Actinomadura luzonensis: one gene and its partners. The protein of the gene in region 1 interacts with the protein of each later gene in a pairwise test. Links are inferred from orthologs where the notes say so. Each region holds a gene or a part of one and is shown in the gene's direction. Other genes may lie near its edges.

What was found.
Region 2: the proteins of rpe (region 1) and eno interact in binary tests that used the Escherichia coli proteins (3 or more experiments, as listed by UniProt). The link is inferred for Actinomadura luzonensis from one-to-one orthologs.
Region 3: the proteins of rpe (region 1) and MF672_RS32305 interact in binary tests that used the Escherichia coli proteins (3 or more experiments, as listed by UniProt). The link is inferred for Actinomadura luzonensis from one-to-one orthologs.

Annotation. Positions count from the first base shown.
Region 1 is NZ_JAKRKC020000002.1:3,028,401-3,038,569, forward strand. What follows is about bases 2,608-5,504. They hold rpe (ribulose-phosphate 3-epimerase), read left to right. Parts: upstream 2,608-3,673; coding sequence 3,674-4,336; downstream 4,337-5,504. Other genes in these bases: MF672_RS44455 (RsmB/NOP family class I SAM-dependent RNA methyltransferase), read left to right, coding at 2,608-3,582; MF672_RS44465 (oxygenase MpaB family protein), read left to right, coding at 4,390-5,199; ribD (bifunctional diaminohydroxyphosphoribosylaminopyrimidine deaminase/5-amino-6-(5-phosphoribosylamino)uracil reductase RibD), read left to right, coding at 5,503-5,504. Also shown: MF672_RS44440 (hypothetical protein), read left to right, coding at 1-404; def (peptide deformylase), read left to right, coding at 435-983; fmt (methionyl-tRNA formyltransferase), read left to right, coding at 989-1,915; more of MF672_RS44455, read left to right, coding at 1,939-2,607; more of ribD, read left to right, coding at 5,505-6,753; MF672_RS44475 (riboflavin synthase), read left to right, coding at 6,757-7,347; MF672_RS44480 (nicotinamide mononucleotide transporter family protein), read left to right, coding at 7,344-8,009; MF672_RS44485 (bifunctional 3,4-dihydroxy-2-butanone-4-phosphate synthase/GTP cyclohydrolase II), read left to right, coding at 8,006-9,238; ribH (6,7-dimethyl-8-ribityllumazine synthase), read left to right, coding at 9,235-9,702; MF672_RS44495 (PH domain-containing protein), read left to right, coding at 9,779-10,169. UniProt on the Escherichia coli protein: Catalyzes the reversible epimerization of D-ribulose 5-phosphate to D-xylulose 5-phosphate.
Region 2 is NZ_JAKRKC020000001.1:1,117,272-1,127,464, reverse strand. The notes cover bases 4,617-7,537. They hold eno (phosphopyruvate hydratase), read left to right. Parts: upstream 4,617-5,398; coding sequence 5,399-6,676; downstream 6,677-7,537. Other genes in these bases: MF672_RS05245 (DUF501 domain-containing protein), read left to right, coding at 7,341-7,537; MF672_RS05250 (FtsB family cell division protein), read left to right, coding at 6,749-7,351; MF672_RS05260 (nucleoside triphosphate pyrophosphohydrolase), read left to right, coding at 4,617-5,320. In the rest of the region: MF672_RS05275 (cupin domain-containing protein), read left to right, coding at 1-172; mfd (transcription-repair coupling factor), read left to right, coding at 266-3,754; MF672_RS05265 (SurA N-terminal domain-containing protein), read left to right, coding at 3,785-4,387; more of MF672_RS05260, read left to right, coding at 4,391-4,616; more of MF672_RS05245, read left to right, coding at 7,538-7,829; MF672_RS05240 (Ppx/GppA phosphatase family protein), read left to right, coding at 7,820-8,767; MF672_RS05235 (hypothetical protein), read left to right, coding at 8,945-10,108; MF672_RS05230 (uracil-DNA glycosylase), read left to right, coding at 10,186-10,193. UniProt on the Escherichia coli protein: Catalyzes the reversible conversion of 2-phosphoglycerate (2-PG) into phosphoenolpyruvate (PEP). It is essential for the degradation of carbohydrates via glycolysis.
Region 3 is NZ_JAKRKC020000002.1:446,142-456,307, reverse strand. Bases 3,022-5,915 are described here. They hold MF672_RS32305 (PfkB family carbohydrate kinase), read left to right. Parts: upstream 3,022-3,980; coding sequence 3,981-4,850; downstream 4,851-5,915. Other genes in these bases: MF672_RS32300 (LacI family DNA-binding transcriptional regulator), read left to right, coding at 4,881-5,915; MF672_RS32310 (SIS domain-containing protein), read left to right, coding at 3,022-3,976. In the rest of the region: MF672_RS32325 (carbohydrate ABC transporter permease), read right to left, coding at 1-505; MF672_RS32320 (carbohydrate ABC transporter permease), read right to left, coding at 499-1,386; MF672_RS32315 (ABC transporter substrate-binding protein), read right to left, coding at 1,396-2,709; more of MF672_RS32310, read left to right, coding at 2,975-3,021; more of MF672_RS32300, read left to right, coding at 5,916-5,969; MF672_RS32295 (SDR family NAD(P)-dependent oxidoreductase), read right to left, coding at 6,051-6,728; MF672_RS32290 (IlvD/Edd family dehydratase), read right to left, coding at 6,740-8,449; MF672_RS32285 (zinc-dependent alcohol dehydrogenase), read left to right, coding at 8,626-9,639; MF672_RS32275 (MFS transporter), read right to left, coding at 10,058-10,166. UniProt on the Escherichia coli protein: Catalyzes the ATP-dependent phosphorylation of fructoselysine to fructoselysine 6-phosphate. Functions in a fructoselysine degradation pathway that allows E.coli to grow on fructoselysine or psicoselysine.

The DNA of each region.
Region 1 (10,169 bases):
GCGCGGTCGGCGCCGTCCTGGAGGAGCTGGGGCCCGAGGCCGAGGCGCCCGTCCGCGAGGCGCTGGAGCAGCCCCTCGTGCGCCGCTACGCCGCGTCCTGGCTGCACATCCGCGACCTGCCGGCCCCGCCGCTCAGCCCCGACGACCACACCTGGCTCGCGGTCGACTCGCTGGCGGCCCTGCTGCACCTGTCCGGGCCGCACCTGTCCGGGCCCGCCGCCGCGCGCCTCGACCCGCCGGAGGACCTCGTCAGGCTCATCGGCGAGATGCCCGCCGTCGGCCACCCCGACACCCTCGCCGTGCTCGACCTGCTGGCCGGCCGGCACGGCGACCCGTCCGTGGCCAAGGCCGCCCGCAAGGCGGCGATGAAGGCGCGCTCGCTGGAGCACACTAAACTGGGCTGATCCCTCGCCCGACGAAACGGAGTTGACCCTTTGGCGATCCAGTCGATCCGGCTGTTCGGAGACCCGGTGCTGCGCACCCCGGCGGCCCCTGTCGTCGACTTCGACAAGGAGCTCCGCAAGCTGGTCAAAGACCTCACCGACACGATGATGGACGCGCCCGGCGCGGGCCTCGCGGCCCCGCAGATCGGCGTCGGCCTGCGGGTGTTCACTTACTACGTGGACGACCAGCTCGGCCACCTGATCAACCCCGACCTCGACCTGTCGTCCGAGCTGGACGAGGAGGGCGAGGAGGGCTGCCTGTCCTTCCCCGGCCTGTCGTTCCCGACGCCGCGCGCCGTCCGCGCCGTGGCCAAGGGCTTCGACATGCACGGCGAGCCGGTCACGCTGGAGGGCACCGACCTCATGGCGCGCTGCTTCCAGCACGAGACCGACCACCTCGACGGCATCCTGTTCATCGACCGCATGGACCCCAAGCAGCGCAAGCTCGCGATGAAGGCGGTCCGCGAGGCCGAGTGGAGCGGGCTCGCCGCGCCCGTCGTCAAGTTCTCGCCGCACGCGACCGGCGGAAAGGCGCTCTGACAAGCATGCGTCTGGTCTTCGCGGGCACGCCCGGCACTGCGCTGCCGTCGCTGCGCACCCTGATCGACTCGCCCCGGCACGAGGTGGTGGCCGTCGTCACCCGCCCCGACGCGCAGTCCGGGCGGGGGCGCAAGGTGCACCCGTCGCCGGTGGCCGAGCTCGCCGAGGAGGCGGGCATCGAGGTGCTGCGCCCGCAGAAGGCCGGCGATCCCGCCTTCCTCGACCGGCTCCGCGCGCTGGAGCCCGACTGCTGCCCCGTGGTCGCCTACGGCGCGCTGCTGCCGCAGTCCGCGCTCGACGTGCCCCGGCACGGCTGGATCAACCTGCACTTCTCGATCCTGCCCGCCTGGCGCGGCGCGGCGCCCGTCCAGCACGCCGTGCTGCACGGCGACGAGATCACCGGCGCGACGACGTTCCGGATCGTCAAGGAGCTCGACGCCGGGCCCGTCTACGGCGTCGTCACCGAGGAGATCCGGCCCGGCGACACCAGCGGCGAGCTGCTGGAGCGGCTGTCGGTGTCCGGGGCCGGGCTGCTGGCCGCCACGCTCGACGGCGTCGAGGACGGCACGCTGGAGGCGCGGCCGCAGCCCGCCGACGGCGTCACCCTCGCCCCCAAGATCAACGTCGCCGACGCGCGGGTCGTCTGGGCCAGGCCCGCCATGCACGTCGACCGCCTCGTCCGGGCCTGCACCCCCAATCCGGGGGCGTGGGCCGAGTTCCGGGGCCAGCGGGTCAAGCTCGGCCCGGTCCGCATCGTGCCGGGGGAGCGCCTCGGCCCCGGCGAGGTCGCCGCCGACAAGACGCGGGTGCTCGTCGGCACCGCCACGGACGCGGTCGAGCTGGGCGAGGTGCAGCCGCAGGGCAAGCGGCTGATGAGCGCCGTCGAGTGGGCTCGGGGAGTCCGCCCGGAGGGCAAAGAGATCTTCGAGTGACCCGGCGGGGGAAGTCTGACGGCATGAGCACCAGGGGCGAGCACCAGGACGGCGCGGGCGGCCCGCGCGGCACCGCGCGCGGCGCGGGCGACGGCCGTGGCACTGCGCGCGGCGCGGGCGACGGCCGTGGCACCGGTAGTAGCACCGGCACCGGCACCGGCGGCGGTTCGGGGCGGAGGCGGCCCGGGCAGGGGCGGCCCGGGCAGGGGCGCGGGGGGCCGCGGATCCCGCGCGACGAGGCCAGGCTCGCCGCGTTCGACGTCCTGCGCGCCGTCGACGAACGCGACTCCTACGCCAACCTGCTCCTCCCGCGCCTCCTGCGCGAACGCGGCATCAAGGGCCGCGACGCCGCCCTCGCCACCGAGCTGGCGTACGGGACGCTGCGCGGGCTCGGCACCTACGACGCGATCATCGAGGTCTGCAGCGACCGCGCGCCCGACCCCGCCGTGCGCGACGCGCTGCGCCTCGGCGCCCACCAGCTCCTGCGCATGCGCGTCCCGCCGCACGCCGCCGTCGGCACCACCGTCGACCTGGTACGCCTGCGCGTCGGCCCCGGCCCGGCGAAGTTCGCCAACGCCGTGCTGCGCAAGATCGCGTCCAGGACCGTGGAGGAGTGGCTGCCGATCGTCGCGCCCGACCCCGGCGCCGACCCGGTCGGCCACCTCGCCGTCGCCCACGCCCACCCGCGCTGGATCGTCTCCGCCTTCCGCGACGCGCTGGGCGGCGACGCCGAGCTGCCCGACCTGCTGGCCGCCGACAACGCCCGCCCCCTCGTCACCCTGGTCGCCCGGCCGGGGCGCAGCGACCTCGAGGAGCTGGCGGAGTACGGGGCCACGCCGGGCCGCTACTCCCCGTACGCCGCCTACCTGCCGGAGGGCGACCCCGGGCAGATCGAGGCCGTGGCGGAGACCCGCGCGGCCGTCCAGGACGAGGCGAGCCAGCTCGTCGCCCTCGCCCTGACCCGCGTCCCGATCACCGGCCACCCGGCCGGGAGCCTCGTCTCCCCGGACGGGACGCTCGGCGACGGCGCGACCAGGGCGCGCGCCTCCCGCGGCGACGAGGCCGTGGAGCGCTGGCTCGACATGTGCGCCGGCCCCGGCGGCAAGGCGGGCCTGCTGGACGCCGTCGCCGCCTACGGCGACGTCTCCGGCGGGCCGTCCGGGTTCCCCGGCGGGGCGCTGCTGCTGGCGGCCGACGTCCAGTACCACCGGGCGCGGCTGGTCTGGCAGACCACCCGGCGGGCGGCCGTCGTCACCGCCGACGGCACCGAGCCCGCCTGGCGTCCCGGCGTCTTCGACCGCGTCATGCTGGACGCGCCCTGCACCGGCCTCGGCGCGCTGCGACGCCGGCCCGAGGCCCGCTGGCGGCGCGACCCCGCGGGCATCGCCGAGCTGGGCAGGCTGCAGCGCCTGCTGCTCGGCGCCGCCCTGGACGCGGTCCGGCCCGGCGGCGTCGTCGCGTACGTCACCTGCTCGCCGCACCTCGCCGAGACCCGGGTCGTGGTGGGCGACGTCCTCGCCCGGCGCGCTGACGCCGAGCAGCTCGACGCGCGGGAGTACCTGCCCGAGGTGGACGGCCTCGGTGACGGGCCGCACGCCCAGTTCTGGCCGCACCGGCACGGCACCGACGCCATGTTCCTCGCCCTCCTCCGCAGACGCCCGTCCTGACCTCCCCGCCGGCGCGGCGGGGCGGCGTCCGGCGCGCTCGCCGGGGCGCGGGCCGTTCACCGTGACGGCGTTCACTAGACTGGGCGGAATCATGGCCGTACAGATCTCGCCCAGCATCCTCGCCGCCGACTTCGCCAGGCTCGCCGACGAGGCCGCCGCCGTGCCCAACGCCGACTGGCTGCACGTCGACGTCATGGACTACCACTTCGTGCCCAACCTGACCCTCGGGCTGCCCGTGGTCGAGGCGCTGCGCAAGGCGACCTCCACGCCGCTCGACTGCCATCTCATGATCGCCGACCCCGACCGGTGGGCCCCCCAGTACGCCGAGGCGGGCGCGGGCAGCGTCACCATCCACGCCGAGGCCGCCAAGGCGCCCGTCCGCACGCTGCGCGAGATCCGCGCGCAGGGCGCGCGGGCCGGGCTCGCGCTCAACCCGGCCACGCCGGTCGAGCCGTACGAGGACCTGCTGCCCGAGATCGACATGCTGCTGCTGATGACCGTCGAGCCGGGCTTCGGCGGGCAGAAGTTCCTCGACCTCGTGCTGCCGAAGATCCGCCGGGCGCGTGAGCTGGTGAGCCGGCACGGCGGCCGGATCTGGGTGCAGGTCGACGGCGGCGTGGACGCCGGGACGATCGGGCGCTGCGCCGAGGCGGGCGCCGACGTGTTCGTGGCGGGCAGCGCGGTCTACGGCGCCTCCGACCCGGTCGCGGCCGTCGACGAGCTGCGGGCCGCCGCCACTCGCGCCCGGGGCTGAGCCCGTCCCCCGGGCCGGCATGAACCATCCCCAAGCTGGGTAATTAATCACTTATGAGCGACCATGGCATCTTCGGCCCCGACTCGGTGACCTGGCGCGTGATGGGCGAGCCCATCCTCCTGGTCGGCGGCTTCCGGGCCCTGCTCATGCAGGGCCTGCACCCGCGCGCGATGCGCGGCGTGCTGCAGAACTCCGCGCTCATGGACCCGGCCGAGGCGTGGTCGCGCTTCCAGCGCACGACGGAGTTCGTCCGCGTCCGCACGTACGGCAGCACCGAGGAGGTCGAACGGGCCGGCCGCCGGGTCCGCAAGATCCACGCCAAGCTGACCGGCCACGACCCGGACACCGGGCTCACGTTCCGCCTCGACGACCCCGAGGCGCTGCGCTGGGTGCACGTCGGCGAGGTCGACTCCTACCTGTCGGTGGCCCGGCGGGCGGGCGTGCGGCTCAGCGACGCCGACGCCGACAGGTTCGTCGCCGAGTGGCGGCGCGCCGCCGAGGTCGTCGGGCTGAGCGCCGGCGACGTGCCCGGCTCGGTCGCCGAGCTGCGCGACTACATCCACGCCGAACGGCCGGGGCTGCGCTTCGTGCCGGAGGCCGCCCACCCGCTGCGCCTGTCGCTCAACGCGCCGCTGCCGCTCCTGCTGACCCCGCTCAAGCCCGCCCTGCCCGCGCTCACGCTGCTGGCCTTCGCCACGCTGCCGCGCTGGGCCAGGCGGCTGTACGGCCTGCCCGCCACGCCCGTCGGCGACCTGTGGGCGACCGCGACGCTGCGCACCCTGCACACCGGGCTCGGCCTGGTCCCGGCCCAGGTCCGCTACGCGCCGGCGGCGCGGCGGGCGCACCGGCTGATGGCCGCCTGAATCCGGGGGCGGGGGGCGGTCGCGTTCGGCGTTTCGGACATGGCACACTGAGAGAAGAAGAGAGCTAGCGTGCTCCGGGGTCGGTGAAACTCCGAACCGGCGGTGACAGTCCGCGACCCGGCCGATGCCATCGGCCGGTTGACCCGGTGGAATTCCGGGACCGACGGTTAAAGTCCGGATGGGAGGTAGCGCGCGAGGTGTCCGGTGTACCGCCGGGCGCCTTCTGTGGTGCATTGCGTGCACCACCGTAAAGTCCCCCGGGGCCCGCCGTGGCTTGGAGCTACTGGCGAGTAGGAGACCCGGGTGGAGGTACCCGAGCAGGCCCCGGAACGGGGCGCCGGGCCGAACGGCGCGCCGACGCCGGACGACACAGCGTCCAGCACCGCGCCCAACACCGCGTCCAACAGCACCGCGTCCGACGCTGGGCACATGGCGCGCGCCGTCGCGCTGGCCGCGCGCGGTCTCGGCACCACCAGCCCCAACCCGGTCGTCGGCTGCGTCGTGCTCGACGCGGGGGGCGCGGTCGCCGGCGAGGGCTTCCACGCGTACGCGGGCGGGCCGCACGCCGAGGTCGTGGCGCTGGCGCAGGCGGGGGAGCGGGCGAGGGGCGGCACCGCGTACGTGACGCTGGAGCCCTGCGACCACACCGGGCGGACCGGCCCGTGCAGCCGGGCGCTGCTCGACGCCGGGATCGCCCGGGTCGTGGTCGCCGTCGCCGACCCCAACCCGAAGGCGGCGGGCGGCGCGGCGCGGCTGCGGGCCGCCGGGGTCGCGGTGACCACCGGCGTGCTGGCGGCCGAGGCGGAGCGGGTCAACGAGGCGTGGCTCACGTACGCGCGGCTCGGCCGGGCGCACGTGACCTGGAAGTTCGCCGCCACGCTCGACGGCCGCTCGGCCGCCGAGGACGGCACCAGCCAGTGGATCACCTCCCCCGAGGCGCGGGCCGACGTGCACCGGCTGCGCGCGGCCGCCGACGCGATCGTCGCCGGGATCGGAACGGTCCTCGCCGACGACCCCCGCCTCACCGCCCGTCCCGCCGAAGCCCGTCCCGCCGAAGCCCGTCCGGCCGGAACCGGCTCCGCCGGGCCGCGCGACCGTGCGGCGAGGCGTGCGCCGCTGCGGGTCGTGGTCGACACCGACGCCCGCACGCCCCCCGGCGCCCGCGTGCTCGACGACCAGGCCCCCACCCTCGTCGCCGTCGCCGACGACGCCCCCGCCAGCCACCTCAAGGCCGACGTCCTGCGCCTGCCCCGCCACGGGTCCGGCCTCGACCTGGGCGCCCTGCTGACGGAGCTGGCCGCGCGCGAGGTCGTCGGCGTCTTCCTGGAGGGCGGCCCCACGCTCGCCGGCTCGTTCCTGCGCGCGGGCCTGATCGACCGCGTGGTGGCGTACGTGGCCCCCGCGCTGCTCGGCTCCGGCCGCGCTGCGCTCGGGCCGGCCGGGGCGGACACGATCAGCGCCATCCACCGCCTGACTTTTGACGAAATTTCCCCCATCGGGCCAGATGTCCGGCTGATTGCCCGGCCCGTCGCACAACCGAGCAGGGAGCAGTGATCGATGTTCACCGGAATCATCGAGGAAAAGGGCGAGGTCGTCGCCATCGAACACCACGGCGGCGGCGCCAGGCTGTCCGTACGCGGCCCGCTGGTCACCTCCGACGCCCGCCACGGCGACTCGATCGCGGTCAACGGCGTCTGCCTGACGGTCGTCGAGGCCGCGGACGGCGTCTTCACCGTGGACGTCATCAGGGAGTCGCTGGAGCGCAGCTCCCTCGGCGCGCTGACCACCGGGTCGGCCGTCAACCTGGAACGGGCCGTGCGCGCCGACCAGCGCCTCGGCGGCCACATCGTGCAGGGCCACGTGGACGGCACCGCCGTGCTGCTGTCCCGCGCACCCGGCGAGAGCTGGGACGACCTGCGCTTCTCCCTCCCCGAGGCGCTGAGCCGCTACGTGGCCGAGAAGGGCTCGATCGCGATCGACGGAATCAGCCTCACGGTCACCACGGTTGACGACGAAGGCTTCGGCGTGAGCCTCATCCCGACCACGCTGAAGCTCACCACCCTGGGCGAGCGCCAGGTGGGCGACCTGGTCAACCTCGAGGTCGACGTGATCGCGAAATATGTGGAAAGGCTGGTGGTCAGGCAGTGAACTGGGCGGACGCCGGATTCACGGTATTCGGCACACACGTGCTCTGGACGGACCTGGTCGGCAACATCGCCGCCCTGTCCACGGTGCTGCTCGCGATGCGCAAGTCGATGTGGACCTGGCCGGTGCAGTTCACCGGCTCGGTGCTGCTGTTCATCGCCTCGATCAACGCGCACATCACCGGCAACGCGCTGAAGCAGGCCATGTTCGCGGGCCTGGCGATCTACGGCTGGTGGGCGTGGCGGCGCGGCACGCAGGACGGCAGGCAGCTCGCCGTCCGGCCCGCGCTGTGGTGGGAGCGTTCGCTGCTGGTCGGCGTGCTGCTCGTCGGGACGGTCCTGGTGGGGCTGCTGTTCTGGGTGACCGGGCTGTCGTGGGGGGCGCAGGTGCCGCTGCCGAAGGGCGCGTTCCTGGTGGCCGCCGACGCCTACATCTTCGTCGGCAGCGCCATGGCCACCTGGGCGCAGGGCCGGGCGCTGACGGACTTCTGGATCGTGTGGGTGGCCGTCGACCTGGTCGGGGTGCCGCTGGCGTTCAGCTCCGGCCTGGTCGTGTCCGGCTCGGTGTACGGGGTGTTCTTCATCCTGGTGGTGATCGGCTACGTGAAGTGGCTGCGGGAGTACCGGGCCCGCACGGCGGCGCCCGCGGTGGCGGTGGCGCAATGAGCGGGCAGGAGCAGGACAGGATCGAGCTCGACCCGGTCGAGCGCGCCATCGAGGACATCCGCAACGGCAAGCCCGTCGTGGTCGTCGACGACGAGAACCGGGAGAACGAGGGCGACCTCATCTTCGCCGCCGTCAAGGCCACGCCCGAGCTGTGCACGTTCATGATCAGGCACACCAGCGGCATGATCTGCGTCGCCATGGAGGGCAAGGAGCTCGACCGGCTGGGGCTGCCGCTCATGGTGTTCCACAACAAGGAGCGCATGCGCACGGCGTACACGATCACCGTGGACGCCCGCGACGGCGTCACCACCGGCATCTCCGCCGCCGACCGGGCGAGGACCATCCGCACGCTCGCCGACTCCGCGACCGAGCCCAACGAGCTGGTGCGCCCCGGGCACGTCTTCCCGCTGCGCTACCACGAGGGCGGCGTGCTGGCCCGGCGCGGCCACACCGAGGCCGCGGTCGACCTGGCCCGGCTGGCCGGCCTGTCCGGCGCCGGCGCGCTCGCCGAGATCGTCAACGACGACGGCAGCATGGCGCGCCTGCCCGAGCTGCGCCGCTTCGCCGACGAGCACGACCTGGCCCTGGTCTCCATCGAGCAGCTCGTCGACTACCGGCGGCGGGCCGAGAGCATGGTCACCCGGGTCGCCGAGACCCGCCTGCCGAACGTGTACGGCATGTGGCGCGGCTACGGCTACGCCAGCGCCCTCGACGGCGGCGAGCACATGGCGCTGGTCTTCGGCGACCTCGGCGACGGCGAGAACATCCTGGTGCGGGCCCACTCCGAGTGCCTGACCGGCGACGTGTTCGGCTCGCTGCGCTGCGACTGCGGCGTGCAGCTCGACCACGCCATGTCGGCCATCGCGCAGGAGGGCCGCGGCGTGGTCGTCTACCTGCGCGGGCACGAGGGCCGCGGCATCGGCCTGCTGGCCAAGCTCAGGGCCTACAGCCTCCAGGACAACGGCTCCGACACCGTCGACGCCAACGTCGAGCTGGGGCTGCCGGTCGACGCCCGCGAGTTCTCCAACGCGGGGCAGATCCTCGCCGACCTCGGCGTGCGTTCGGTGCGGCTGCTCACCAACAACCCGGCCAAGCTCAGGGGCATGGACGGGTACGGCATCAAGGTCCTCGGCCGTGAGCCGATGCCCGTGGCCATGAACCCCTACAACGAGCGGTACCTGACGGCCAAGCGCGACCGCCTCGGCCACGACATCTCGGAGGCTTCATGAGCGGGCAGGGACGCCCCGTGGCCACGGCGCCGGACGCCGCGGGACTGACGGTCGGGGTGGTGGCGGCGAGCTGGCACGCCGAGATCACCGACCAGCTCGTGGCGCGGGCCGTGCAGGCCTGCGACGACAGCGGGGCGCGGGCCACCGTGGTGCGGGTGCCGGGATCGCTGGAGATCCCGGTGGTCGCCCAGGCGCTGGCCCGCCGCTGCGACGCGGTGGTGGCGCTGGGCGCGGTCATCCGCGGCGAGACGGCCCACTTCGACTACGTCTGCGACTCGGTGACCGCCGGCCTGACCCGGATCTCGCTGGACGAGCGGACCCCGGTCGGCAACGGCGTGCTCACCGTCGACACCCTCGACCAGGCGCTCGACCGGTCGGGGCGGCCGGGCAGCAAGGAGGACAAGGGCTACGAGTCGGCCGTCGCCGCCCTGGAGACGGCGCTGCTGCTCCGAAGCCTCGCCTGAGCGGCGGCGCGCGGCGGGCCGGGTCTCCGGCCCGTCCTGCTGCGGGACCGGGCCTGACCTGCGGTAGGTTCTCCTCGTGTCAGAGCCCGACGTCCCGCAGCCGTCCCCGCCCGTCGCCCTGCCCGTCACCTGGCGCCCGGGTGTCCCGCGCCTGGTCCCCTACGTCTTCGCCGCGGTGATCGTGGCCGGGGCGGTGATCATGGCGATCTTCATCGCGGCCCCGTTCCAGCTCCCCGACCGCATCGCGATCGTGGCGTTCGGCGGCGCGGTGGCGTACGTGCTGCACCTGCTGGGCCGGGTGCGGGTGACGGCCGACGAGGAGGGCGTCACCCTGGTCAACGCCGTGCGCACGCACCGCTACTCCTGGCCGGAGGTCCTGGCGGTGTCGATGGACCCGGGCGACCCCTGGCCCCGCGTCGACTTCTCCGACGGCCGCACGATCGGCGCCATGGGCATCCAGGGCTCGG
Region 2 (10,193 bases), on another replicon or contig:
GCTGATCAGCGGGCGGTTCCGGGTCGAGCTGCCCGGTCGCAGCGTGCTGCTGGCCGAGCCGGGCGACTACGTGGTGTGGGGCAAGGGCGTCGACCACTCCTGGCGGGCCGAGGAGCCGTCCACCGTGCTGACCGTGCGCTGGCCCTCCGTACCTGGTTACCGCGTCGGCTGAGGCCTGGCGGCGAGTAGTCTGGGAAGCACACCCCCGAGACCTGGCAAGGCCGGGGGTAATCGTGATGCCGTCGTGGGGCTGTGGGCGTATCTGATGAGTCTTTCCGGACTGCTTGACCTTGTTCGCGCCGACCCGAAACTGACCGCCGCACTCGAAGAGGGCGGCGACGTGTCGCTGATCGCGCCGTCCGCGCTGCGGCCGTTCGGCGTGGCCGCGCTGGCCACGCACGACCAGCGCACCGTGCTCGCGGTCACCGCGACGGGCCGCGAGGCCGAAGACCTCGCCGCGGCGCTGACCAGTCTCCTGGAGCCCGCCTCCGTCGCGGTCTTCCCGGCCTGGGAGACGTTGCCGCACGAGCGCCTGTCGCCGCGCAGCGACACCGTGGGGCAGCGGCTGGCCGTGCTGCGCCGGCTGGCGCACCCGGTGAAGGGCGACTCCGCGGCCGGGCCGCTCAGCGTGATCGTGACCCCGGTCCGCGCGTTGCTGCAGCCCGTCGTCAAGGGGCTCGGCGACCTGGAGCCGATCCGGCTGCGCGCCGGCGACGACGCCGACCTCGACGAGGTCGTCGCCAAGCTGGTCGGCAACGGCTACCACCGGGTCGACATGGTGGAGCGGCGCGGCGAGGTGGCCGTGCGCGGCGGCCTGCTCGACGTCTTCCCGCCCACCGAAGAGCACCCGCTGCGGCTGGAGTTCTGGGGCGACACGGTCGAGGAGATCCGCTGGTTCAAGGTCGCCGACCAGCGCTCGCTGGAGGCGGCCGAGGGCGGGCTGTTCGCGCCGCCCTGCCGCGAGCTGCTGCTGACCGACGAGGTGCGGCGGCGGGCGGCCGAGCTGGCCGAGGAGTACCCGGCGCTCGCCGAGGTGCTCGACCAGCTCGCCGAGGGCACCCCGGTGGAGGGCATGGAGGCGTTCGCGCCCGCCCTGGCCGGCGAGATGGACCTGCTGCTGGACCACCTGCCGGTCCGCTCGGCGGTGTTCGTGTGCGACCCCGAGCGCATCAGGGGCCGCGCCGAGGAGCTGGTGCGCACCTCGCAGGAGTTCCTGGAGGCGTCCTGGATCAACGCCGCGGCCGGCGGCGAGGCGCCCATCGACCTCGGGGCGGCGGCCTTCCGCACGCTGGAGGACGTCCGCGGCCACGCCGACGCCCTCGGCCAGCCGTGGTGGACGATGGCGCCCTTCGGCAACGGCGCCGAGCTGGACGCCCAGGACAGCGAGGCCTACCGCGGCGACACCGCCAAGGCGCTGGCCGACATCAAGGGCTGGCTGGCCGAGGAGAAGGCCGTCGTGCTGCTCAGCGAGGGCCACGGCCCGGCCGAGCGCATGGTCGAGGTGCTGAAGAGCGTCGACGTGCCGGCCCGGCTGCAGCCGTTCCTGGACAAGGCGCCCGAGCGCAAGGTCGTGCACGTCAGCACCGGCCTGATCGAGCACGGCTTCGTCACCCCCACGCTGGCCGTGCTCACCCACCTCGACCTGGTCGGCCAGAAGGCCTCCACCAAGGACATGCGCCGGCTGCCCTCGCGCCGCCGCAACATGGTCGACCCGCTCCAGCTCAAGACCGGCGACCACGTCGTGCACGAGCAGCACGGCGTCGGCCGCTACGTCGAGATGGTGCAGCGCACGGTGCAGGGCGCCACCCGCGAGTACCTCGTCATCGAGTACGCCAAGGGCGACCGCCTCTACGTGCCCACCGACCAGCTCGACGAGGTCACCCGCTACGTCGGCGGCGAGGCGCCCACGCTCAACCGCATGGGCGGCGCCGACTGGGCCAAGGCCAAGTCCCGCGCCAAGAAGGCGGTCAAGGAGATCGCCGGCGAGCTGATCAGGCTCTACTCCGCCCGCATGGCCTCGCCCGGCCACGCCTTCGGCGCCGACACGCCGTGGCAGCGGGAGATGGAGGACGCCTTCCCCTACGCCGAGACCGGCGACCAGCTCGCGGCCATCGACGAGGTCAAGCGCGACATGGAGCGCGGCGTCCCGATGGACCGGCTGATCTGCGGCGACGTCGGCTACGGCAAGACCGAGATCGCGGTGCGGGCGGCGTTCAAGGCGGTGCAGGACGGCAAGCAGGTGGCGGTGCTCGTGCCGACCACGCTGCTGGTGCAGCAGCACATGTCCACCTTCGCCGAGCGGTTCTCCAGCTTCCCCGTCACGGTCAAGCCGATCTCCCGCTTCCAGACCGACGGCGAGGTCAAGGCCACCCTCGACGGCCTGCGCACCGGCGCGGTGGACGTCGTCATCGGCACCCACCGGCTGCTCAGCCCCGAGGTGCGCTTCAAGGACCTCGGCCTGATCATCATCGACGAGGAGCAGCGCTTCGGCGTCGAGCACAAGGAGGCCATGAAGCACCTGCGCACGCAGGTGGACGTGCTGGCCATGTCGGCCACGCCGATCCCGCGCACGCTGGAGATGGGTCTGACCGGCATCCGCGAGATGTCGACCATCCTCACCCCGCCGGAGGAGCGGCACCCGATCCTCACCTTCGTGGGGCCGTACGAGGAGAAGCAGATCGCGGCGGCGATCCGGCGCGAGCTGATGCGCGACGGCCAGGTCTTCTTCGTCCACAACCGGGTGGCCTCCATCAACCGGGTCGCGGCGCGGCTGCGCGAGCTGGTGCCGGAGGCGCGCATCGCGGTCGCCCACGGCCAGATGAACGAGCACCAGCTCGAGAAGATCATGGTGGGCTTCTGGGAGCGCGAGTACGACGTGCTCGTCTCCACCACGATCGTCGAGTCCGGCCTCGACGTGCCCAACGCCAACACCCTCATCGTGGACCGGGCCGACAACTACGGCCTGAGCCAGCTCCACCAGCTCCGCGGCCGGGTGGGCCGGGGCCGCGAGCGCGGCTACGCCTACTTCCTCTACCCGCCGGAGAAGCCGCTCACCGAGACCGCCCACGAGCGCCTGGCCACCATCTCCCAGCACACCGAGATGGGCGCCGGCATGTACGTCGCGATGAAGGACCTGGAGATCCGCGGCGCCGGCAACGTGCTCGGCGCCGAGCAGTCCGGCTTCATCGCGGGCGTCGGCTTCGACCTGTACGTGCGCCTCATGTCCGAGGCCGTGCAGGAGCAGAAGGCCAAGCTCGACGGCGGCGAGGAGCGCGAGGAGACGCCCGACGTCAAGGTCGAGCTGCCGATCAACGCCCACATCCCGCACGACTACGTCACCTCCGAGCGGCTGCGGCTGGAGGCGTACAAGCGGATGGCCGCGATCGCCGAGGAGAGCGACATCACCGAGGTGCGCGAGGAGCTGACCGACCGCTACGGCAAGCCGCCCGTCGAGGTGGACAACCTGCTGGAGGTCGCCAGGTTCCGCATCAAGGCCCGCAAGGCCGGCCTGACGGACGTCACGCTGCAGGGCCAGAACATCAAGTTCGGCCCGGCCAGGCTGCGCGAGTCGCAGCAGGTGCGCCTCGACCGGCTCTACAAGAAGGCCGTCTACAAGCACGCCGCGGAGACCCTGCTCGTGCCGATCCCGAAGACCAAGCCGCTCGGCGGGCAGCCGTTGCGCGACCTCGACCTGCTCAAATGGTGCGGAGACCTGGTCGAGGCGCTGTTCCTTGAGCCCGCACGGGTAAGCTAGCGGCGGTTTTTCGGTCGGAAAGGGACGCATGTGAAGTCGATACGAGTGGCGGTGGCCGCCGCCGCGGCGGGCCTGGCCCTGACCGCCTGCTCTTCCCCCTCCCACATCGGGGCCGCTGCCGTGGTCGGCGACCAGCGCATCACGGTCAGCGAGGTCAATGCGGACGCGGAGGCGTACAAGGCGGCGCTCAAGAGGAACAACCTCAGCGAGGCGGACCTCGGCGGGGTGCCGGTCAGCCACGTCGTGCTGCAGCGCCTGCTCAACGTGGCCATCACCGAGCAGTTGCTCGACCGCTACAAGGTGCAGGTCAGCGAGACGGAGATCGACGCCGCGATCAAGGACCCCGGCCAGTTCCAGTCGGCCGAGATCAACCTGCTGTCGCAGGGCGTGGTGCCGTCCGACGCCCGCGACTACGGGCGGGCGATGGTCGGGCTGAGCAAGCTGCAGCAGCAGTTCGGCGGGGAGAGCGGCAACCAGCGGCTGGCCCAGGAGTTCAACTCCGTCAAGCCGGTGATCAACCCGCGTTACGGCGCGCTCAACCCGCAGCGCACGCAGGAGAACCCGGGGCCGTTCATCGACCCGGGCCGCTTCGGCAAGCCGGCGGCCACCCCGCAGCAGACGGCGCAGGGCTAGCCGGTGCCGCTCGTCGTCGTCACCACCTCGCCCAGGGTCGCCCCCGGGCTGCTGAGCCACCAGGCCTGGCAGGCGCTGCGCTCCGGTCCCGTGCTGACCGGGGCGGCGGCGCACCCGCAGCTTCCCTACCTGGCCGAGGCCGGGATCGCGGCCGAGGTCGTCGAACCCGACCCGGCGGGGCTCGCCGCGCGGGCGGTCACCGAGACCGTGGTGTGGCTGGCCGGCGACGACGAGGAGGAGTTCATGCGGGCGGTCGGGCACGCCGCCGTGGCGATGGCCGACCCGCCGCTGATCGAGGTCGTGCCGGGCTCGTACGACCTGCCCGGCGCGCGGGTGCTCGACCTGGTCGCGGTCATGGACCGGCTGCGCGCCGAGTGCCCTTGGGACCGCAAGCAGACGCACGAGTCGCTGGTGCCGTACCTGCTCGAAGAGGCGTACGAGGTGCTGGAGACCATCGAGCAGGGCGACTACGCGGCGCTCCGCGAGGAGCTGGGCGACCTGCTGCTCCAGGTGGTCTTCCACGCCCGGGTGGCCGAGGGCTTCGACATGGACGACGTGGCGGCCGGCATCGTGGACAAGCTGGTGCGCAGGCACCCGCACGTGTTCGGCTCGGTGCGGGCCGAGAGCGCCGACGAGGTCAACGACAACTGGGAGGCCATCAAGGCGGCCGAGCGGGCCGCCAAGGGGCGCGAGTCGGCGCTCGACGGCGTCCCCATGGGGCAGCCGGCGTTGTCGCTGGCCGCCCAGCTCGTCCGCCGCGCCGAGCGGGCCGGCGCGCCCGAGGCGCTGGCGGCCGGGGTCGGGCAGGGCGTGGCGCGGGAGCTGTTCGACCTGGTGCGCAGGGCCGCGGAGGCGGGGCTCGACGCCGAGGCGGAGCTGCGGGCGGCGGCCCGGGCCTACCGCGACCGGGTGCGGGCGTGGGAGAGCCGCTGACGCCCACGGCGTCCGGCCCGACCGCGACCGATAGGCTCTGAAGGCATAATCGTCTTCCACGATTTAGGAGCGCATCCCGTGGCTACCATCGAGGTCGTTTACGCTCGCGAGATCCTCGACTCCCGGGGCAACCCCACGGTCGAGGTCGAGGTGGTGCTCGACGACGGCAGCACCGGCCGCGCGGCCGTGCCGAGCGGGGCGTCCACCGGCCAGTTCGAGGCGGTCGAGCTGCGTGACGGCGGCAAGCGGTACGGCGGCAAGGGCGTGGAGAAGGCCGTCCTCGCCGTCACCGACCAGATCTTCGAGGAGATCAGCGGGGTCGAGGCCGAGGACCAGCGCATCATCGACCAGATCATGATGGACATCGACCGCACGCCCAACAAGTCGAAGCTGGGCGCCAACGCCATCCTCGGCGTGTCGCTGGCCGTCGCCAAGGCCGCCGCCGACAGCGCCGAGCTGCCGCTCTTCCGCTACCTGGGCGGCCCCAACGCGCACGTGCTGCCGGTCCCGATGATGAACATCCTCAACGGCGGCGCCCACGCCGACACCAACGTGGACATCCAGGAGTTCATGATCGCGCCGATCGGGGCGGAGACGTTCCGCGAGGCCGTGCGCATGGGCGCCGAGGTCTACCACGCGCTGAAGAGCGTGCTGAAGGAGAAGGGCTACGCCACCGGCCTCGGCGACGAGGGCGGCTTCGCCCCCAACCTGCCCTCCAACCGCGACGCGCTCGACCTGATCCTCGTCGCGATCGAGCGGGCCGGCTACACCCCGGGCGAGGACGTCGCGCTCGCGCTCGACGTGGCCGCCACCGAGTTCCACAAGGACGGCGTCTACACGATCGACGGCAAGGGCCTGTCGGCGCAGGAGCTCATCGCCTTCTACGAGGACCTGGTCGCCAACTACCCGCTGGTCTCCATCGAGGACCCGCTCGACGAGGAGGACTGGGAGGGCTGGAAGGCCATCACCGCGGCCCTCGGCGACAAGGTGCAGATCGTCGGCGACGACCTGTTCGTCACCAACCCCGAGCGGCTGGAGCGCGGCATCGCCGAGGGCGCGGCCAACGCCCTGCTGGTCAAGGTCAACCAGATCGGCACGCTGTCGGAGACGCTCGACGCCGTCGACCTCGCCCACCGCAGCGGCTACCGCTGCATGATGAGCCACCGCTCCGGCGAGACCGAGGACACCACGATCGCCGACCTCGCGGTGGCGGTCAACTGCGGCCAGATCAAGACGGGCGCGCCCGCCCGCTCCGACCGCGTCGCCAAGTACAACCAGCTGCTGCGCATCGAGGAGCTCCTCGACGACGCCGCCCGCTACGCGGGTCGCGCGGCGTTTCCGCGTTTCCGGCGCTAGTTTCGGGTAACGGCCCGCGGTGACCCCGTTCAGACAGCGCGGGCCGTTTTCCCGAGGGGGTGTGTGCAGCAAGTGGCGAAGAGGCCGCAGCTCACCGGGCGGGCCGCCATCCTGGCCGTCGTGGTGTGCGCGATCGCGATGAGCCTGGCCTACCCTGTGCGCGAGTACATCAGCCTGCGCCGCAGCATCTCCGAGCTGCGCGCGGAGAAGGCCAGGGTCGAGGCGGAGAAACAGGCGCTGCTGGCCCGGGACCGGCAGGCCAACGATCCCAACTGGATCAAGAGGACGGCGAAGGAGCGGCTGCATTACTGCGGTCCCGGCGAGAGGTGCTTCGTCGTGATGGAGCCGGAGCAGAGCGTGCGGCGGGCGAGCGTGAAGGAGCCCGCGCAGGTGCCGCCGTGGTACCAGACGCTCTGGGAGTCGGTGGAGGCCGCCGACAAGGGCACCGGGCGCAGGGCCGTCACGGGCCCCGCCGAGCGGCCCGCCACGGGCCCCACCCCGGGCTCGACCACGGGCTCGACCACGGGCTCGACCACGGGCCCCACCGCCGGCCCCACCGGCAAGCCCAAGCCCACGGCCCGGCCGGCGGCGACACCGAAGGCGACACCGAAGGCGACGCCTCCCGCGACGCCGGCGGCGACGCCCACGACGACTAAGGAAAGTGTTGGACAGTAAAGACGTCGAGGTGGTGCGGCAGCAGCTCGGCCGCCCGCCCCGGGGCCTCCGCGCCGTGGCGCACCGCTGCCCGTGCGGCAATCCCGACGTGGTGGAGACCGCGCCGCGGCTGCCCGACGGCTCGCCCTTCCCGACCCTGTACTACCTGACCTGCCCGAAGGCGGCCTCGGCCATCGGCACGCTGGAGGGCTCCGGCCTGATGCGCGACCTGCAGGCCAGGCTCGGCGCCGACCCCGAGCTGGCCGCCGCCTACCAGGCCGCGCACGACGACTACGTGCGCAGGCGCGACGCGGCGGCCGAGGAGGAGGGCCTGGAGCCGCTCCCGCGTGACATGCAGAGCACCGGAGGCATGCCGAAGCGGGTCAAGTGCCTGCACGCGCTCGTCGCGCACGAGCTGGCGGTGCCCGGTGCCAACCCGATCGGCCGGGAGGCGCTGGATGCCCTCCCCGAGTGGTGGAGTGACGGACCATGCGTGTAGCCGCCGTCGACTGCGGCACCAATTCCGTGCGTCTGCTCATCGCGGACGTCGGCGACGAGCTCATCGACGACGTCGAGCGGCGGATGGAGATCGTCCGCCTGGGGCAGGGCGTCGACCGGACCGGCCGGCTCGCCCCCGACGCGCTGGAGCGCACGTTCAAGGCCATGCGGGCCTACCGGGAGCTGATCGACCGGCACGGCGCGAGCGCGACCCGCGTCGTGGCGACCAGCGCGACCAGGGACGCCGAGAACCGGGCCGACTTCGTGGCCGGGGTGCGCGAGATCTTCGGCGTCGAGCCGGAGGTCGTGTCGGGGTCGGAGGAGGCCGAGCTGTCGTTCTCCGGGGCGACCAAGGGCCTGGTCCGGCTGTCGCCGGAGACCGAGGTGCCGCAGGGGCCGCTGCCGCCGTACCTGGTGGTGGACATCGGCGGCGGGTCCACCGAGTTCGTCGTGGGCTCCGAGCACGCCGAGTCGGCGCTGTCGGTCGACATCGGCTGCGTGCGGCTGACCGAGCGCCACCTCAAGGACGCGGGCGACCCCCCGCCGGCGGAGGCGCTGGAGGCCGTGGTGGCCGACATCGAGGCCGCGCTGGACCGGGTGGAGTCGGAGGTGCCGGTGCGCCGCGCCCACACGCTGGTGGGCCTGGCCGGTTCGGTGACGACGGTCGCGGGCATCGCGCTCGACCTGCCGGCGTACGAGCCGGAGCGCATTCACCATTCCCGTATTTCCGCCGAGCAGGTGCACGAGGTGACGCGGCGGCTGCTGGCGATGACGCATGGTGAGCGCGCGGCGCTGCCGGTGATGCATCCGGGACGGGTGGACGTCATCGGGGCGGGTTCGCTGATTCTGGACCGGATCGTGCGCCGTTTCGCGTTCTCGCAGGTCGTGGTGAGTGAGCACGACATCCTGGACGGTATCGCCTGGTCGCTCGCCCGATAGATACGGCGGTATACGGACATTTACGATCTTTGCCTGTGTTGAGTGTGCAATCATAATTGTGCTTAGGTAAAGGGGCATTACGGGGGCTTTGCCATATTGCTGTGCACGGAAGGTGCCGGCGTGGCGACCGTTCCCGAGCGCGTCCTTTTCCCTCACACGGAATGGAGCACTCTCACCATGAAGTTCTCTGGGTTAGCCGCTCGCAGGGCGGCGGCCTTCGGGGCGTCCGCCGCGGTGCTGGCCGCCCTGACCGCGGGCCTGGCGGCCGGGCCCGCGCAGGCCTCCACGACCACCAAGTCCGGCGTCAAGGTCTCGGCCACCGCGCCCAAGGCCAAGCCGGGCTCGTACGAGGGCGACTGCCCCGTCAAGGTCAGCTTCTCGGCGAAGATCAAGGTGTCCGTCAAGGGCAAGACCGAGCTGGCCTACCGCTGGCTGCACGGCGACGGCTCCAGGAGCAAGGTCGCCGTGGTCAAGCTCAAGGGCCACGGCACCAAGACGGTCACCGTCAGGCAGTCGATCACCTTCAAGGAGGACGTCAAGGGCTGGGAGGCCGTTCAGGTCCTCGGTCCGAAGAAGTACACCTCCAAGAAGGGCTACTTCTCCGTCTCCTGTGACAAGCCGGCGGAAGAGCCGAACGTCGACATCCACCTGCCGCAGTCCCCGTCGGTGTCGGCCCGCGCCTGGGCCAGCCCCGACTCCTACGTCGGCGTCTGCACCCCGGGTGACAAGATCAGCTTCGGCGGCCTGATCAAGGCCGACCGGCCCACCTGGGTCAGGTACCGCTGGGTCCTCAACGGCGACACGGTCGACTACGGCAAGATCAAGGTCCGGCACGCGGCCCGGGTCGGCTTCGGCCTCTCGCCGCGCGAGAGCCAGCGCGGCTGGGCGCAGCTCCAGATCCTCGGCCGTGACGGCGCCTCCTCCAACCGGGCCTACTACAAGGTCTGGTGCAAGGAGCCGGCCCCCGCTCCCGTCACCAAGGTCTCGGTGTCCGGTCTGGTGACCGGCACCAACCACGACGGCTGCAAGGTCGGCGCGCACGCCACCGTCGCCACGACCGGCCCCGGCAGGGTCGCCTGGACGTGGGAGGTGAACGGCGTCTCGGTCCTGAAGGGCGAGTCGTACTTCCGCGGCTCCGGCGCCCGGACCGTGGACCTGCCCGACAGCGCGCTGACGGGTGAGGCGACCAAGGGCGGCACCGTCAGGCTGACGGTGAGCGGCCCGCACAACACGGACTCGATCTCGCAGACGTACGCCGCCTGCAAGGTCGTGACCACGCAGGCTCCGGCGACCCCGGCCCCGTCCGGGACGCCGACGGCCACGGCCGACACCAAGGCGTGACGCCTGGTCCGATCCGCTGAGCAACCGGGTGGCCGCCTCGTGCGCCACCCGGTTCCTCATGTGTGAGCATTCGTGTCATGAGTTC
Region 3 (10,166 bases), 2.6 Mb from region 1 along the record:
GGGGCAGGTCGATCATGTACGCCCGGATGAGGAACGTGGTGAACGGGATGCGGAAGGCGGTGTAGAGGATGAGCAGCGCCCAGAACGTGTTGTACAGGCCCAGCGACTGGAACAGCCGCACCAGCGGCACGAGCGCCACGGTAGGGGCGAGCATGAGCCCGCCGAGTACGGCCGCGGTGAGCGTCCGGTTCAGCGGGATGTCCACGCGGGTCAGCCCGTACGCGGCCCACGCGCTGATGAAGACGGTCGCCACGGTCGAGGTCAGCGTGACCAGCACGCTGGTGCCGAGGTAGCCGCTGACGCCGCGGTTCCACGCCTTGGCGTAGTTGTCGAAGCTCCAGTCGAGCGGCAGCGCGAACGGGTCGCCGAACAGCTCGGCGTTGGTCTTGAACCCGTTGAGCGTCATCCACAGCAGCGGGTAGAGCACGACCACGGCCAGGGCCAGCAGGAACGCCCACATGAAGACGCGGGCGATCACCCCGAGGAAGCTCAGGCGCGTCACCATTCCACCCTTCTCCTGCGGGTGACCCAGAGCTGCGCCACCGCGACCGCCAGAGTGATCGCGAACAGCACGGTCGCGATCGCCGCCGCGTAGCCGAAGTTGTTGCGCACGAACCCGCTGCGGTACAGCCAGGTGCCGAGCACCTGGGTCGAGTTGTTGGGCCCGCCGGCCGTCATCACCATGACCTCGTTGAACACCTGGAACGCGCCCGACAGCGTGACGATCGCCATGAGGCCGGTCATCTCCCGCACGAGCGGCACCGTCACGTGGAAGAACCGGCCGACCGGGCCGACGCCGTCGATGGCGGCGGCACCGTAGATCTCGCCCGGGATGCGCTGGATCGCGACCGCGAACAGCAGCGTCGAGTAGCCGAAGCCCTGCCACTGGCTCATCGCGATGATCGCGGACATGGCGGTGCTCTCCTGGCCCAGCCACGCCTGGGCGAGCTCGCCGAGCCCGGCCGCGCGCAGCGCGTGGTTGAGCGGGCCGAGGTTGGGCTCGTACAGGAAGTAGAACAGCAGGCCCGCGACGGTCAGCGAGATCGCCGAGGGGATGAAGTAGATCGCCCGCAGCGCGCGCTGCCACCGCTCGCTCCGCACGCTCTCGATGAGCGCGGCGAGCAGCAGCGCGCCGAACACCTGGAAGACGATGGAGACCGCCGCGTACAGCACGTTGTTGCCCAGCGACGACCAGAAGACCGGGTCCTCGGCGAGCTTGGTGTAGTTGCCGAGGCCGACGAACTCCTGGCCGCCGCTGTAGATGTCCCACTTCGCCGTGCTGAACTGCAGGTTCTGCACGAGGGGCAGGTAGACGAAGACCCCGACCAGCACGAGGGCGGGCAGGACCCAGGCGAGCCCGAGCGTCCTTCGCAGGGTGGCGCGCACGCGAGCTCCCTACTTGGCCGATTCCGAGGCCTGGCGCACGCTCTCGAGCACCTTCTCGGCCGTGGTGCCGCCGCTGATGAGCGCCTCGCCGCCGGCCAGCCAGGCGTCCGCCACCTCGGGGACGGTGACGGTGTCGAGCCAGATCGCCAGCTTGGGCGCCTTGTTGACGAGCTGGACGCCCTCGTAGACGGCCTTGCTGGAGGTCTCCGGCGTGACCGCGCCGACGACGGTGCTGGGCTGCCCGTACGGCGGCGCCGACAACGTCCTGGCGTTCTCCTGGGAGGTGACGAACTTCATGAAGTCCACCGCGAGCGCGACCCTGGGCGACCTGGCGTTGACCAGGTAGCCCTCGGGCGAGCCCTCCAGCACCGCGCCGTCGCCCGGGGCGTTCCGCGGGACGGGAAGCTGGAAGATGCCGAAGTCGTCCGGCTTGACCTTGTCCGACGTGGCGTTGTCGAACTCCAGGATCTCCTGGTAGTACATGGCGGCCTTGCCGCCCGCGAACGCCTCCTGGGCGGAGCTGTAGAGCACGCCGTTGGTGCCCTCGCGGGTGTCGGTGCACTGGTCGACCAGGGTCTTGAACTGGTTGAGCGCGGTGACGTAGCCGGGGTCGTCGAGCTTGGCGGTGGCCGGGTCGAAGTCGGCCTGCAGCGTGGCGTCGGGCACGTTGTAGGCGAAGAGCTGCTGGAGGTAGTGCAGGGCGGGCCAGCCGTCCTTGTTGCCGAAGGCGACGGGCTCGTAGCCGGCCTTGCGCAGCGGCCCGCAGGCGGCGACGAGCTCCTCGAACGTCCTGGGCACCTCGACGCCCGCCTTGGCGAAGGCGCTCTTGCTGTAGCCCATGAACTTGCCGTTGCCGTAGAGCGGGATGCCGTAGTACTTGCCGTCGCGGGCGAAGGCGGCCAGCGAGCCGGGGCTGAAGGTCTTGCCCCACGCGGTGTCCGGGCCGATGACCGCGCTGAGGTCGGCCGCGCGGCCGCCGCGGATGTAGTTGTCGGCCCAGTTGCCGGTCCAGGTGAAGTAGATGTCGGGCAGCGCGTCGGAGGCGGTGAGCGTCTTGAGCTTGTCCTTGACGCTCTGGTCGGTCTCCTGGATCAGCTCGAACTTCACCTGCGGGTGCTGCTTGGCATAGGCGGCGGTGAGCTTCTCGAAATAGGGGCCCGTCGGGTCGCCGGCGAACTTGGTGAGGATGCTCAGCGTGCCGGAGAACTCCGGCGTGGCGGCCGCGTCGGCTTTGGGGGCCTGGGCGGCTCCGCCACCGCCGCAGGCGGCCAGGGTGAGTGTCCCGAGGAGTGCCGCGAACGTCGGCAGGGCGCGAGGGCGCATGGGCTTCCTTTCTTCTGCCGGCAAGCCGTGCGTGATGTTGGCCGACCATACAGCCACCCTGATACCGGTACCAGACCCATCAGCCAAGATCTTTCGTTCGTTAGCCTTGCGTGACCTGACGGCTGCCTTGAAAGAGCAGCTCAAGCCCAGTGCGAGAAGGGCGGATGTTGACGCGGGACGGAGCGCTGTGCCAACGTGACCCCGACGTGATACCGGTATCAGGTCCCGTTCTGAGGACGCCGGGAATCCCGGAAAGGATGCGAAGATGCTCGGATTCGACGAGCCGGAATTTCTCTCCCAGGTGGCCAGCGCGGTGGCCCTGCGCCCCAGGATCGAGGAGCTGGTCGACCGGCTCGTGGACGAGGGGTTCGACACCCTGCTCCTCGTCGGGGCCGGCGGCACGTACGCGCAGATGTGGCCGTACGAGCACCTCGCCCGGCGCAGCTCTGCCCTCGACGTGCGCGCCGTGATCGCCGCCGAGCTGGTCGCCTCGGGCGACGCCCGGCTCAACGAGCGCACCGTGGCGCTGTTCACCTCGGTCTCCGGCACCACCGAGGACTGCGTGCGGGCGATGGAGTTCTGCAGGTCGAAGGGCGCCTACACGGTCTCCTTCACCGGCCACCCCGACTCCCCGGTCGCCGAGAAGGCGGACACGGCGCTGATCTCGAAGCCCAAGACCTGGCCGTTCGACTTCCAGCTCCTGCTGTTCGTGGGCCGGCTGCTGGCGCGCCGCGGCGAGTTCGACGGCTACGACAGGCTCGCCGGCGAGCTGGCCGGGATCCCGGAGATCCTGGTCGAGGTGGCCAGGCAGGCCGAGCCGGTGGCCGCCGCCTTCGCCGACGCGCACAAGGACAGCGACTACTACTTCCTCATCGGCGGCGGCAACCTGTGGGGGTTCACCTATCTCTACTCGATGTGCATCCTCGAGGAGATGCAGTGGCTGCGCACCACCCGGGTGCACAGCGCCGAGTTCTTCCACGGCTCGCTCGAACTGCTGGAGGAGGACACCAGCGTGCTCGTCTTCCAGGGCGAGGACGAGACCCGCGCCCTCACCGACCGCGCCGAGTCCTTCGCCAGGCGCGTCTCCAAGGACGTCACGGTCTTCGACACCCGCGACTACCCGCTCACCGGCATCAGCCCCGAGTTCCGCGGCCTGCTCGCGCCGCTCGTCCTCGACACCGTCATGAGCCGGGTCAGCAAGCACCTGGAGCGCGTCCGCGGCCACTCCCTCGACCTGCGCCGCTACTACCGGGTGATGGACTACTGAGCCGATGAGAGTGCTCGGCTTCGGCGACAACATCGTCGACCGGTTCGTCGACCGGGGCGTCGACTACCCCGGCGGCAACAGCGTCAACGTCGCCGTCTACGCCCGCAGGCTCGGCGCCGAGGCCGCCTACCTCGGGGTCTTCGGCGACGACGCCCTCGGCGGCTTCCTGCGCGAGGCGATCGCCGCCGAGGGCGTGGCGCTGGAGCGCTGCGTCGTCCGCGCAGGCGAGAGCGGGGTCTCCCGCCTGCGGGTGGACGACGGCGAGCGGGTCTTCCTGGGCTGGAACGGCGGCGGCGTCACCGTGCGCGAGCCGCTGGCGCTCGACGACGGCCTGCTCGCCTACGCGGCCGGCTTCGACCTGGTGCACTCCAGCGTGTACTCGCGCAGCGAGCCGGAGCTGCCCAAGCTGGCCGGGCTCGGCCCGCTGGTCAGCTTCGACCTGTCCAGCGAGGAGGAGTACCGCGGCCCGGCCTACCTCGACCGGGTGTGCCCGTACGCGGACCTGGTGCTGCTGTCCTGCTCCCACCTCGACGAGGACGCCACGGCGGACCTGCTCGCCGAGGCGGTGCGGCGCGGCGCCGGGATCGCGCTCGGCACCCGCGGCGTGGCGGGCGCGCTCGCCCACGACGGCCGGGACACGGTCGCGGCGCCCGCCCGGCTCGCCACGGCCGTCGTGGACACCATGGGCTGCGGCGACGCCTTCCTCGCCGGGTTCGCGGTGTCGCTGCTGGGCGACGGCTGGCGGGCGGGCGCCCGCGCCGGGTCCGCCATGATCGAGCGCGCGCTGCGCGGCGGCGCGGAGTCGGCGCGCGCGCAGTGCTCCGTCGAGGGCGCCTTCGGGCACGGCCGGCGCAGCCCTGTCACTAGCATGTGATGGGCTTGTCAGCGACGAGGGACGGGATGCATGCCGACTGACCGCGGCCAGGCGGGGCCGACGATCTCCGAGGTGGCGGCGGAGGCGGGCGTGGGCAGGGCCACGGCGGCCCGCACGCTCGGCGGCTACGGCTACGTCAGCCCCGAGCTGCGGGCCCGGGTGCTCGCGGCGGCCGAGAAGCTCGGCTACCGCGCCAACGCGCTGGCCCGCAGCATGTCCACCGGGGTCTCCCACACCCTGGGCGTCATCGTGGCCGACATCGGCAACCCGTTCTTCGCCGGGCTGCTGCGGGGCGTCTCCGACACCGCGCGGGCGCGCGGCTTCGACGTGATCGTGCTGAGCACGTACGAGAAGCTGGAGGAGGAGGTGGCGGCCGTCAACGTGCTCATCGACAAGCGCGTGGACGGCGTCATCGTCGCCTCGGCCGCGCTCGACCGCGAGCAGAGCGCCCACCTCATGGCGGCCATCGACCGGGGCATCCCGGTCGTGCTGGTCGACCGCGCGGTGTCGGCGCTCGACCTCGACGCCGTCGTCATCGACAACCGCGATGCCGCCCGCGAGGCGGTGGAGGTGCTCATCGCCGCCGGGCACCGGCGCATCGGCTTCGTCTGGGGGCCGCCGGTGGCCGAGGCGCCCGCCACCCGGCGGGAGATGGTGGCGGCGGCCGCCCGCAACCTGTGGACCGACGGCGAGCGGCTGCGCGGCTACCTCGACGCCCTGGACGACGCGCACATCCCGTTCGACCCGCGGCTGGTGATGGTCGGGCCGAAGACCGAGGAGCGGGTCGTCACCGAGGTCGGCCGGATGCTCGCGCTGCCCGACCGGGTCACCGCAGTGTTCTGCACCGAGACCGACGGCATGACCGGCTCGCTGCGGGCGCTGCGCCAGGCGGGGCTGTCCTACCCGGAGGACGTGGCGCTGATCGGGTTCGACGACAGCGCGTGGGCGGCGGTGATGGACCCGCCGCTCACCATGATCGCGCAGCCGGTGCACGAGCTGGGGGCGCGGGCGGCGCGGGTGCTGCTCGACGTCCTCGGCGGGGCCGAGCCCGCGCGCGAGCGGCACACGCTCCGCGCCCGCCTGGTCCAGCGCTCCTCGGTCGCGCCGCCCCGCCCGTGAGGCGGCCCCGAGCGCGTCGGCGTTCCGCCGGCGGCGCCTGGAGCTGCCGGCGTGAGTGGACCGCCCGGCCCGGGCCGGCCGTCAGTAGGTGGCGCGGCCGCCGCTGATGTCGTAGACGGCGCCGGTGGAGAAGCTGACCTTGTCCGAGGCCAGCCAGGCGATCAGCTCAGCGACCTCCTCGGGCCTGCCGACGCGGCGCATGGGGATGAGGCTCGTGATGTGGGCCAGCGCCTCGGGGGCGGTGGCGGCGTTCATCGGGGTCTCGATGACGGCGGGCGCGACGGCGTTGACCAGGACGCCGCTGGTGGCCAGCTCCTTGCCGAGCGACTTGGTCAGCGCGATGACGGCGGCCTTGGAGGCGGAGTAAGGGGCCATGTTCGGGTTGCCGTCCTTGCCGGCCATGCTGGCGAGGTTGACGACGCGGCCCCAGCCGCGCTCGCGCATGCCGGGCACGAACGCGCGGCAGGTGTGGAAGGTGCCGTCCACGTTCACCGCGAACGTGCGCCGCCAGCCGTCCAGCGGCAGCTCCCACAGGGGTGCGTTGGGCCCGATGACGCCGGCGGAGTTGACCAGGATGTCGACCGGGCCCACCTCGTCGGCGGCGGCCTGGACGGCGGCCGGGTCGGTGACGTCCACGACCAGGTCGGCGCCGCCGGCCACGTCCAGGGTGACCACCTTGACGCCGTCGGCCGCGAGGCGGACGGCGGCGGCCGCGCCGAGGCCGCTGACGCCGCCGGTGATGAGGGCGGTGCGGGACATGGGCGGTCCTTTCAGTGGGATTCGCGGGGGACGGCGTCGCCGCTGGAGCCGACGAGGAAGTCGAGGTCGGCGCCGGTGTCGGCCTGCCGGACGGTCTCGACGTAGAGGCGCTGCCAGCCACGGGACGGGCGGGCGAACGCGGCGGTCATCTCCGGGGACGGCTCGCGGGCGGCCAGTTCCTCGGCGGGGATGTCGATGTCGAGCCGTCTCCCGGGAACGTCGAGAATGATCATGTCGCCGGTGCGGACCAGGCCGAGCGGCCCGCCGGCGGCGGCCTCGGGCGCGACGTGCAGGACGACGGTGCCGTACGCGGTGCCGCTCATCCGGCCGTCGCAGATGCGCACCATGTCGCGCACGCCCTGGGCGAGCAGCTTGGGCGGCAGCGGCATGTTGGACACCTCGGGCATGCCGGGGTAGCCCTTGGGGCCGCAGCCGCGCAGCACCAGCACCGAGTCCGGGGTGACGTCGAGGTCGTCGATGCGGGCGTGGAAGTCCTCGATCGAGTCGAAGACGACGGCGGGGCCGCGGTGCCGGAGCAGGTGCGGCGAGGCGGCGGCGGGCTTGATCACGGCGCCGTCGGGGGCGAGGTTGCCGTACAGGACGGCGATGCCGGCGTCCTGCTGGAGCGGCTGCCGCCGGGAGCGGATCACGTCGCGGTCGTGGACCGCCGCCCCGTCCAGGGCCTCGACGAGCGGGCGGCCGGTGACGGTGATCGCCGCCGGGTCGAGCAGGTCGCGCACCTCGGCCAGCACCGCGTGCAGGCCGCCGGCCCGGTACAGGTCCTCCATCAGGTGCCGGCCGGCGGGCTGCAGGTCCACGAGCAGGGGGACGCCGGAGCCGGTGCGGTCGAAGTCGTCCTGGGTCAGCTCGACGCCGAGCCGCCCGGCGATGGCCAGCAGGTGCACGACGGCGTTGGTGGAGCCGCCGAGCGCGGCCAGCGCGACGATCGCGTTCAGGAACGAGCCGCGCGTCATGACGTCGGACGGGCGGCGGCCGTCGGCGATCATGCCGACGATGAGGCGGCCGGTCTCGTGAGCGCCTTCGAGCAGGCGGCTGTCGGCGGCGGGGGTGCCGGCCAGGCCGGGCAGGGTCATGCCGAGCACCTCGGCGAGCAGGCCCATGGTGGAGGCGGTGCCCATCGTGTTGCAGTGGCCCTTGCTGCGGATCATGGACGACTCCGAGCGCAGGAAGTCGGCCTGGCTGAGGGTGCCGGCGCGGACCTCCTCGCTGAGCTTCCACACGTCGGTGCCGCAGCCGAGCGGCGCGCCCCGGAAGGTGCCGGTGAGCATCGGCCCGCCGGGGACGACGACCGCGGGCAGGTCGACCGAGGAGGCGGCCATGAGCAGCGCGGGGATGGTCTTGTCGCAGCCGCCGAGCAGCACGACGCCGTCGATCGGGTTGGCCCGCAGCATCTCCTCGACGGCCATCGCCGCCATGTTGCGCCAGAGCATCGCGGTGGGGCGCACGTTCGTCTCGCCGAGGGACACCACCGGCAGGTTCAGCGGGACGCCGCCCGCCTCCCACACGCCGTGCTTGACGTGCTCGGCGACCTCGTCGAGGTGCATGTTGCAGGGGGTGAGGTCGGAGGCGGTGTTGGCGATCGCGATGTGCGGCCGGCCGTCGAAGGCGTCGGACGGCAGCCCGCGCCGCATCCACGCCCGGTGGATGTAGGCGTTGCGGTCGCCGCCGGCGTACCACTGGGCGCTCCGGCTTCCCGGCATGGCCATCACCCTTTCCGTTAATTGGAATTTCGCTCCGGTGCGTGAAACCCAGACGGAGAATACACCGTGGGAAAAACTTCCGTTTCATGGAATGGTGATCTAATCTGCGGAACGTGATGCGCATCGGCGCGCCCGGCGCGCGCCCCCACCAGATCCCCGTCGTCGGACCCCGCTAGATGCGCGCCCTGGTCCTGACCGGCCCGGGAAAGGCCGAGGTCCACGAGGTCGAGCCGCCCGCCGCCGCGCCGGGCGAGGTAGTCGTGGACGTCGAGCGGGCCGGCGTGTGCGGCACCGACGTCGAGCTGTTCACCGGCGGCATGAGCTACCTGCGCACCGGCCGCTCCTGGTACCCGCTGCGCCCCGGCCACGAGTGGTGCGGGCGGGTCAGCGCGGCCGGCGAGGGCGTGGACCCCTCCTGGCTCGGGCGGCGCGTCACCGGCGACACCATGCTCGGCTGCGGCCGTTGCGGCCGCTGCCGGGCCGGCCGCCACCACGTGTGCGCCGAGCTCGCCGAGCTCGGCATCAGCCGGGGCCGCCCGGGCGCGCTGGCCGAACGGCTCGCGGTGCCCGCCACCGCCCTGCACCCCCTGCCGGACGCCGTGGACGCCACGCTCGGGGCGCTCGTCGAACCCGGCGGCAACGCGTTGCGGGCCGTGCGCGCCGCGGGACTGGAGGCGGGCGATCGGCTGCTGGTCCTGGGCACCGGCACGATCGGCCTGCTCACGGCGCTGTTCGCCCGGGCCGCCGGAGCCGAGGTGCACCTGATGGGGCGCGACGAGCACGGTCTCCGCCTGGCCGCGAGCCTCGGCTTCGCCGGCGCCTGGACCCGGGGGTCGCTGCCGGCCCTGCCGTGGGACGCCGTCATCGACGCCTCCAACGCGCCCGAGCTGCCCGCGCTCGCGGCCGCCCTCGTCGAGCCCGGCCGGCGGGTGGTCTGCATCGGCCTGGCCGGGACCCCGTCCACGATCGACACCCGCGACCTGGTGCTCAAGGACGTCACCGTCGTCGGCGTCCTCGGCGGCTCGGCCGGCCTCGCCGGAGCGATCGCCGCCTACGCCTCGGGCTCGGTGGACGCCCGTCCCCTCGTCGCCGCGACGGTCGGCCTCGCCGGGACCGCCGGCGTCCTGGCCGGCCGCCGCCCGCCCGGCGCCGGGCCCGGCCCGAAGATCCACATCGACCCCCGCCGCTGAGGCGCAGGCCGCGGCCGGCGGCCTGCCGCCGTCAGCCGGTGCCCAGCCATGCGGACGCGGACGCTGACGTACTGGCCGGGCCGGGCGGGCGGGACCGGGGCGTCGTCGGCCGGGCGCAGCAGGAACGAGACCGTCTCCGCCGTTTCCTCCCGGCGCTCGACCACCCGCCAGCGGCGCAGGGTGTCGCCGCCCCGCACGCCGGCGGCCGCGTAGATGCGCGCCTCCAGCGCGATGAGCGCGCCGGCCATCAGCCAGTACACCTCGTCCCAGGCAGCGGCCACTTCCGGGGTGACGGCCATGGTGGCCCGCGAGTTCGGGCCAGGCACCAGGGTAGGAGCCCAAGGGCGGCCGATCATGAGGCCGAAGGTCCGTGGCGGCGGGGGTCGAAGTCCTGATGATCAGCGGGCGGACGGCCCGGTCATCCGGGTTCCGGCACGGGACGGGAGCCTGCTTCGTCGTCTCCGGCCGCGGGGGCCTCTCCGGTGAAACGGCGCAGCTCCGGGCTGAGCCCGGCCACCGCGGCGGTC